Regions from separate parts of the Pseudomonas sp. GW823-FHT02F05 genome, predicted to be linked through region 2. Evidence: riboswitches for the same ligand, from Rfam matches in the RefSeq annotation. Region 2 holds a riboswitch; the other holds the start of a gene.

Region 1 (4,273 bases), on a different contig from region 2:
CTTGATCTTTTTGGTAAACAGCCCCTTGCCGATCAACCAGTCGGCGTCCTCGGCCGTTTGCTTCAGCGCGTACTGCTTGATCAACGAGCCAAACACATCCGACAACGACTCGTTCAGCGCACCGGACTGGTTGAAGTACATCAGCTTGGCCTCATCCTCGGTCACGCCATGGGCCAACTCATGGCCAATAACGTCGAGTGCCACGGTGAAGCGGTTGAACAACTGCTGGTCACCATCGCCGAACACCATCTGGGTTGAGTTCCAGAAGGCATTGTTGTAGTCCTGGCCGAAGTGCACCGTGGCGTCCAGCGCCATGCCCGCATCGTCGATGGAATTGCGATCGAATACCTGGTCAAAAAAATCGAAGGTTGCGCCCAGGCCGTCATAGGCTTCGTCTACTGCGGCATCGCCACTGGCGGGCTGCCCTTCACCGCGAATCAGCTTGCCGGGCAGGCTGTCGGTGTTTTCGGCGCTGTAGATCGAGCGTTGCTTCTCGGCGCCCACGGCCAGTGCCATGCGGGCCGGGCCCTTGGCGGGTACCGCGACCATGCGTAACGAGCGGAACGTGCTGTCCTTGGCACGCGTGCGTAATGCGACTTCCCGTTGGGCTTTGTCGCCGTGGCGGGCGATCTGGTCGAGCATGTACGGCGGGATCAGGCAAAAAATCGGGTTGCGCGGTTGGCGAACACACATGAGCTGGCTCCTTTTTGGCGTGTGATGAACGTCCGGGTAACGGTTTTCAGGATAGTCCTGAGTTAGCCACCTGGGCCAAATTGTCATGGTTTTGTGTTTCAGTGGTGTTTATCCCAGGCCCATAAGGAACATGCCCATGCCCGCCCGCGCAGCCAACATCGACCTTTCCCACCGCCCAAGGCTTGCCGACCTGCGCCCATTGGTCGCGGCCAGCCCCACCCTGCTGGAAGCCAGAGCCGCGACGCCGCGCGTCACCGCGGCCAAGGACCTCAAAAACCGCGCGGGCTATGCCGACGACTTCCTCAGCGACTTCGTGGTGCCATGGCCCACGGTTGACCAGCCACTGGCGGGCGATGTGCAACCCCAGCGCCTGGACTACACGCACTTCTCCATCACAATGTCGCGCGCTCGACGACTGGCGCTGTACGTGGGGGTGAATATCGATGGCGCCAAGCATGTGGACATTACGCGCAGCAACGACACCTGGGCCTACGATGGTCGCCTGCCCCTGGATGCGCAGGTAGGTGAAGACCTTTATGCCGGCAATGGCCTGGACCGCGGCCACCTGGTGCGGCGCCAGGACCCCAACTGGGGCGACGAGGCCAACACCGCCAACTTCGACACCTTTCACTTCACCAATTGCTCACCCCAAATGAGCGGCTTCAACCAGAAGACCTGGCTGGAGCTCGAAGACTACATCCTCGACAACACCCAGCGCTGGAAAGCCCGGGCCACGGTGTTTACCGGGCCAGTGTTCGCCGATGACGACCGACTGTACCGTGGCGTGAAAATCCCCAAGGCGTTCTGGAAAGTAGTGGCCTACCTCAGCGACGATGGCAAGCCTTCCGCCAGCGCCTACATGATTGACCAGAGCCGCGAACTGGGCCAACTCGACCTGGTATTCGGCCCGCTTCGAACCTACCAGCGCAGTGTGATTGCGATCGAACAACTGACCGGCATCCGCTTCGCCAACCTGGCCGACTACGACGGCTTCAGCAACGAAGAGCGCGCCACAGGCACCCGGATCGAAGCGTTGATCCGCGGCCCCCAGGATATTCGGCTCTGACGCTTCTTTTGTAGGAGCGAGCTTGCTCGCGAAGAACAGGAAAGCGCCGCGGGGCATCAGGTGCCCAGCGTTATCGTTGACGACCTTCGCGAGCAAGCTCGCTCCTACAGGGGGTGATCGCTTACCATACCGCCGCCGGTTCCCGTATGGGACTAACAGGGAATTCGAAACGCCGCACGCGACGTGAACCGAAACTGCCCCCGCAACTGTAGATGCCGAGCCTGCCCTTGAATGCCACTGGACCACGTCCGGGAAGGCGGGGCATGGCGACGACGCATCAGTCAGGAGACCTGCCGGCCCAGCTAACTCACTAACCGGCGGGGTGTCCGGGAAGGACATCCTGGCCCTGCGCATCAGCAGCCTCCATGGGCGTATTTCCGAGCCGTACCTCCCCTGCTGCACCTACGGTTCACAAGGAGATCGCCTCATGCTGCCACGCGTTACCGCCCTGATCGCAGGCTTGGGTATGTGTGCCCTGGCGCAAGCCGCGCCAACTCAGTACCCGCTGACCCTGCAAAACTGCGGCAGCACCCTGACCTTCCAGCACGCCCCAGCCCGCAGCGTCACCATCGGCCAGGCCGCCACTGAGATGCTGTATGCCCTGGGCGTGGGCGACAAGGTGGTCGGCACTTCGCTGTGGTTCAATAACGTGGCGGCGCAGTACAAGGCCCAGGACGATCACATCGAGCGCCTGGCCAACAACGAGCCCAGCTTCGAAGCCGTACTCGCCAAGCGCCCGCAACTGGTGGCCGCCGAGCTGGAATGGGTGGTGGGCCCCCAAGGCGTGGTCGGTACCCGTGAACAGTTTCATGAACTGAAGATCCCCACCTACCTGTTGCCGTCCGATTGCGAAGGCAAGGACAACCTGGTCGGCGCCGACGGCACGCGATTGGAGCCCTTTCGCATCGAGACGATCTACCAGAGCCTCCAGCAACTGGCGCAGATTTTCGACGTGCAGGATCGCGGCCAACAACTGACCGACGAACTCAAGGCGCGCCTGGCCAAATCCGTCGCCACGGCCCAGGGCAAGGGCTTGCAGCAAGCCAGCGCACTGGTGTGGTTCTCCAGCGCCGAAATGGCCAGCGACCCTTACGTAGCCGGCCACAAAGGCGTGCCGCAATTCATGCTGCAAACCCTTGGCTTGCGTAACGTGGTGCAGTCCGATGAGGAGTGGCCTGCCGTCGGCTGGGAAACCATCGCCAAGGCCAATCCCACCTTCCTGGTGATCGCACGCATGGATCGCCGTCGCTACCCGGCCGACGACCATGAAAAGAAACTCGCCTTCCTGCGCAGCGACCCCGTGACCCGCAACATGGACGCGGTGAAGAACAACCGCATCATCATCCTCGACGCTCTGGCCTTGCAGGCGAGCCTGCGCACCTTCGAGGGCCTTGAACAACTGGCGGCCGCCATTGACGGCTACCACCTGGGCCAATGATGCGCACCCTACTCGCCCTGGCGTTGCTGCTGCTCGCCCTGCTCGCTGGCGTCGCCATCGGTGAAACCGCCATCGAACCGCAGGTGGTGCTGCAGGTGCTCGCCAATAAACTCTGGGGCGCCAGCTATGCACTGGACCCCATCGACGAAGGCGTGGTGTGGAACTACCGCCTCACCCGTGCATTGGTGGCCGCAGCTTGCGGCGCAGGGTTGGCGACGTGCGGCGTGATCCTGCAATCGCTGCTGCGTAACCCGCTGGCCGACCCGTACCTGCTGGGCATCAGCGCCGGCGCGTCAACCGGTGCGGTACTCGTGGCCTTGATAGGCGTGGGCGGTGGCCTGGTGTCGTTGTCGGCGGGCGCGTTTGTGGGGGCGATGGCGGCCTTTGCGCTGGTGACTCTGCTCGCACGAGCCAGTGGATCGTCCAGCGGCACCGGGCAGATTATCCTCGCGGGCATCGCCGGTTCACAGTTGTTCAATGCCCTGACCGCGTTCCTGATCACCAAGTCGGCCAGCTCCGAACAAGCCCGCGGCATTATGTTCTGGCTGCTGGGCAACCTCAGCGGCGTGCGCTGGCCGTCGGTGTGGTTGGCGGTGCCGGTGGCGGTCGTGGGGCTCGCCGTGTGCCTGTGGCACCGGCGTGCACTGGATGCGTTCACCTTCGGCAGCGACGCGGCAGCCTCCCTCGGCATCCCGGTGCGCCGCGTGCAATTTGTGCTGGTGGCCTGCGCCGCGTTGGTGACGGCGGTGATGGTGTCTATCGTCGGCTCCATCGGGTTTGTCGGCCTGGTGATTCCCCATGCGGTGCGCCTGTTGCTTGGCACCGGGCATTCGCGTTTGCTGCCAGCCAGTGCCTTGGGTGGCGCGCTGTTTTTGATCGCTGCAGACGTGCTGTCGCGCACCTTGATCAAGGGCCAGGTGATTCCGGTGGGTGTGGTCACCGCATTGGTGGGCGCGCCGGTGTTTGCGCTGATCCTGATCGGCCGGAGGAATGCCCGATGAGCGTACTCAGTTGCCGCGGCCTGGGCTTCAAAGTGCGTGACGCGCAGTTGCTGCGTGACATTGACCTCGACGTGC
Region 2 (4,273 bases):
CAACCCAATCCTGATCCGGCCAGGTCGCTCGGTGCACCACGGCAATTGGGCAATCAGCGCCATAGTGGGGCAGCAGTTCGGCGACGATCTTTTCCAGGTGATTGACCCCCAAGTGAATCGCCATGGTCGTACCATGGCGGGCCAGGCTGTCGAAGCTCTCACCGGGCGGCATGTTGGTTTTGTCGGCGTAGCGGGTCAGGATCACGCTCTGGGCGATGTCCGGCAGAGTCAGCTCGGTTTCCAGCAACGCGGCGCAGGCCGCTACTGCCGTAACCCCGGGAATGATCTGAAAAGGAATACCCACTTCCCGCAAGTGGCGGATCTGCTCGCCAATCGCGCCATACAGGCTCGGGTCGCCCGAGTGCACCCGCGCCACATCCTGGCCTTTGGCATGGGCCGTCTTGATCAACTCCATGATCTGTTCCAGGTGCAGCTCGGCACTGTTGACCACCTGGAACGCCTGATGACCTTCCAGTACGGCGGCGGGCACCAGCGAGCCGGCGTAGATGATCACCGGGCAACTGCGGATCAGTCGCTGGCCTTTGACGGTGATCAATTCCGGGTCGCCGGGGCCGGCGCCGATAAAGTAGACGGTCATGGAGAAGTCCTGTTCAGAAACGCGTGAGCATGAACACGGCTCATGCTCAAAAGCGGCAATTATCGGGATTTTAGCCCGCGCAGGCCAATGCAAGGGTCGCCTGTGCGCTTTTCTGGCGGGTGATCAGCAGGCGCGCGGGGCCGTTGGACAGGTGCTCGGCCAGGGCCAGGGCGGCGCTTTCGGCCACCCCATAACAGCCGGTATGGGCAAACGCCAGCGTTGAGAGATGACTTAGCCGATGCTCATAGTCCGCCAGTCGCTCGGCGCTGAAGCACTGCAAGGGCAGGTTCAACCGCTGGGCCAGCGCCAGCAGCCCAGGTTCATCGCGCTTGCGATCAATGCTTGCCAGCGCAGTTATGCGTGAGCGATCAATGCCTGCCGCGGCCAGGGCTCCGTCCAGCAACGCCAGCAGGCTGTGAACCTCACAGCCACGCTGGCAGCCCAAACCGACAACCAGCATCATGCCGAGTATTGGTCGTCGCCGTTGCGGCGGAACAACCAGGCGCTGATCAGGCCCAGGGCCAGCCAGAAGGCGACGTTGGTCAACTGCGAGGCGATCTTGAACTGCGCTTCGAGCGCCTCCGGGGCCAGCATTGAATGTACCTCAGGTTGCGGAGCGCCGATGACGTGGGGTACGGCAAGGATCGCCAGCCCAAGGCCTTTCAACAGCCAGTTGCGGCCGAACACGATCAGCGCCAGGCCGGCGGCGGTGGAGGCTGCGGTACCGATCCACCAGGTCTGGCGTAGCGTCAGGTCAGCCGCCGCAGTGCCCGGCAGTTCCGGTGGCAGGCCCAGGGTGGGTGCCAGTACAAAGGTCGCGTAGCCGGCCAGGCCCCAGAGCAGGCCTTGGGCGATGCGGGTCGGCGCACGCAGCGTGTAGAGGCCGGCGAGCATCAGTGCAAAGCCTACGGCCACCACCAGGTTGCCTCCAGTGGTGGACAACACACGCTGCCAGCCATCTTCCGGCTCCCAGGCTTGGGCATCGTGGCTGTGGGCAGCAGCGCCAGCGGCGTGCTCGTGCACCACTTCAGCGGCTGGCGGGGCTTTTTCAAAGCTTTCCGCCTGCAGGATTAGCGGTGCCACCCAGAAACTTTGCAGCAGGGTCAGCAGCAAGGCAGCCAAAAGCCCAGTGAACCCTGCGGTTTGCGCAATACGCTTGATCATGTCGGCAGCTCTCAATGGCACGGGAACGCGGCGCTGTGGCGGGTATCGTGGGCGGCGTTGTGCACCGCCTCGATATGCGAGAACCCGGCGAAATACACCAAACACGCGCCGAGTATCGACGCACCGATGGCGGCGGTCAGGCGTTGGCTGAGGGTGGCGGTGCTAGTAGCGGTGTGCGAAGTGCTGCTGATGATCGACATGGCGCGTCCCTTTCAGGTGTCAGGGTGAAACGAGCGCATGAAAACCCCACGCGCCAGGCACGCAGGGTTCTGAACAGCGCCCGCCCACCGCGGGTTTGTTATCTGAATTTTTCGGGCCGGTCTCCGGGCTTGCGAGGGGCGGCTCTTGAAAGAGTCCTCCTGAAAGCATCGCCTTCCCATGCAAAAGCACAGTGGCCGTGACGCTTCGCTCGCTTACCGTTGCGGGGGCAGCACCGGACTGGTCATAGGTCTATGACGCACCGGTTTCCCGTTTCACCCTGTGAAGGGCACCCGAAACAAGGCGTGTAGGAGAGCATGGGCCGGGACGGTAGTCAAATGCTGCAAGCCACTGTAGCCTTGCACCTTCGAGGTTCTTCGGCCCAGGCCGAAGCTAAGAAGGGAACGCGGTTCAAGCCGCGGCTGCCCCCGCAACTGTGAAGGGTTCAGTTGACTGCCACGCCACTGCCGATAGGGCGGGAAGGCGCAGTCAGCGTTGGTCGCAAGACCTGCACACCCCAAGCCAGGAGACCTGCCTCGCAACCGATTTTCCAATTCAACCGGGCGGGGTGATCCGGTGACGAAATCCGCTGCTGCGCGCTGCCGCAGGGCCTGTCGTCCCGTATGCCCGCCCCAAAGGGCATCCGATGAAAACACTGGCCAAACTCCCCGTCACCATCGTTACCGGCTTCCTTGGCTCGGGCAAAACCACGCTGTTGCGCCATATGCTCGACAACGCCCAGGGCCGTCGCATTGCGGTGATCGTCAACGAGTTCGGCGAGCTGGGCATCGACGGTGAAATCCTCAAGCAGTGTTCTATCGGTTGCACCGAAGAAGAGGCCAATGGCCGCGTCTACGAGCTGGCCAACGGTTGCCTGTGCTGCACCGTGCAGGAAGAGTTCTTTCCGGTGATGCGCGAACTGGTCGCCCGTCGCGGTGACCTGGACCATATCCTCATCGAAACCTCGGGCCTGGCCCTGCCCAAGCCGTTGGTGCAAGCCTTCCAGTGGCCGGAAATCCGCAGCGCCTGTACCGTTGACGCGGTGATCACCGTAGTCGACAGCCCAGCCGTGGCCGCCGGTACCTTTGCCGCCTTCCCGGACCAGGTCGACGCCCAGCGCAAACTCGACCCTAACCTGGACCACGAATCACCCTTGCACGAACTGTTCGCCGACCAACTGGCCAGCGCTGACCTGGTGATCCTCAACAAATCCGACCTGATCAGCGCCGAAGACCTGGCCCGCGTGCGCCTGGAAGTCGCCGAAGAACTGCCGCCCGCGGTGAAGATCATCGAAGCCAGCAGCGGTCGTCTGCCCCTGGACGTGCTGATCGGCCTGGGCGCCGGTTCCGAAGAGCATATCGACGGGCGTCACAGCCATCACGACCATCACCACGAGGGTGAAGACGACCACGATCACGATGCCTTTGACTCCATCTCCATCGACTTGCCCCAAGCCGATGAGGCGCTGCTGCTCGACGCCCTGACCCAATTGGTGGTGCAGCACGGCATCCTGCGGGTGAAAGGTTTCGCCGCGATCCCCAACAAACCGATGCGCCTGCTGATCCAGGGTGTGGGCACGCGCTTTGACAAACACTTCGACCGTGCCTGGGGCGCTGACGAAGCACGCACCACGCGCCTGGTGCTGATCGGCCAGGAACTGGACGCCGCTGGCCTCGAAGCGCAATTGCGCGCTGCCCTCAGCGTTTAACCATGCACCTGCTCAGGACCCAACCCGGTGGTTTCGTCGCGGACGACAATATTGCCGACCTTGGCCAGACCCCCGCTGAACTGGTGATCCTGTGCAGCGGCGACTCCAGCCTGGCGCTGCTCGCCGAAGCCGCCCAGCAATTGCCCGAGGATTACCCCAGCCTGCGCCTGGCCAACCCGATGCAGGTGCAGAACCATGCCTCGGTCGACCTGTACGTGGACGAGGTATTGCGCCACGCCAAGGTCATCCTGCTGTCATTGCACGGCGGTATCGGGTATTGGCGCTACGGCATCGAGCGCCTGGTGGAGTTGGCCGAACGCGGCGTCACCCTGATCCTGGTGCCGGGTGACGACCGTCCGGACCCGGAACTCAGCGGCCTGAGCACTGTTGCTGCCGAACACCGCGAGCGCCTGTGGCACTTCCTGCGCCAAGGTGGCCTGGGCAATGCCCTGGATTTTTATCACTGCCTGGCCAGTGCCCACCTGGGCCGCGACTATTCCTGGGCCGAGCCGCAAGCGCTGCCGCGCACGGCGATCTATCACCCGCACAACGCCAATGCCCGCCTCAATGACTGGCAGGCCGATTGGCAGCCCGATTGGCCTGTG

What was found. Region 2 has a riboswitch for cobalamin ahead of cobW (cobalamin biosynthesis protein CobW). Riboswitches for the same ligand answer to the same signal wherever they lie in the genome.
Positions count from the first base shown of each region.
Region 1: another riboswitch for cobalamin. It lies ahead of AC1RAC_RS17410 (ABC transporter substrate-binding protein); the one in region 2 lies ahead of cobW (cobalamin biosynthesis protein CobW).

Region 1 is NZ_JBXAJM010000014.1:9,239-13,511, forward strand. It holds gene AC1RAC_RS17400 (M4 family metallopeptidase) at 1-693, opposite strand, end outside; gene AC1RAC_RS17405 (DNA/RNA non-specific endonuclease) at 830-1,759, shown strand; cobalamin riboswitch at 1,879-2,071, shown strand; gene AC1RAC_RS17410 (ABC transporter substrate-binding protein) at 2,187-3,197, shown strand; gene AC1RAC_RS17415 (FecCD family ABC transporter permease) at 3,194-4,198, shown strand; gene AC1RAC_RS17420 (ABC transporter ATP-binding protein) at 4,195-4,273, shown strand, end outside.
Region 2 is NZ_JBXAJM010000001.1:487,470-491,742, reverse strand. It holds gene cobM (precorrin-4 C(11)-methyltransferase) at 1-598, opposite strand, end outside; gene AC1RAC_RS02230 (cobalamin biosynthesis protein) at 669-1,061, opposite strand; gene AC1RAC_RS02225 (CbtA family protein) at 1,058-1,762, opposite strand; gene AC1RAC_RS02220 (CbtB domain-containing protein) at 1,774-1,962, opposite strand; cobalamin riboswitch at 2,060-2,272, opposite strand; cobalamin riboswitch at 2,314-2,513, shown strand; gene cobW (cobalamin biosynthesis protein CobW) at 2,607-3,668, shown strand; gene cobN (cobaltochelatase subunit CobN) at 3,671-4,273, shown strand, end outside.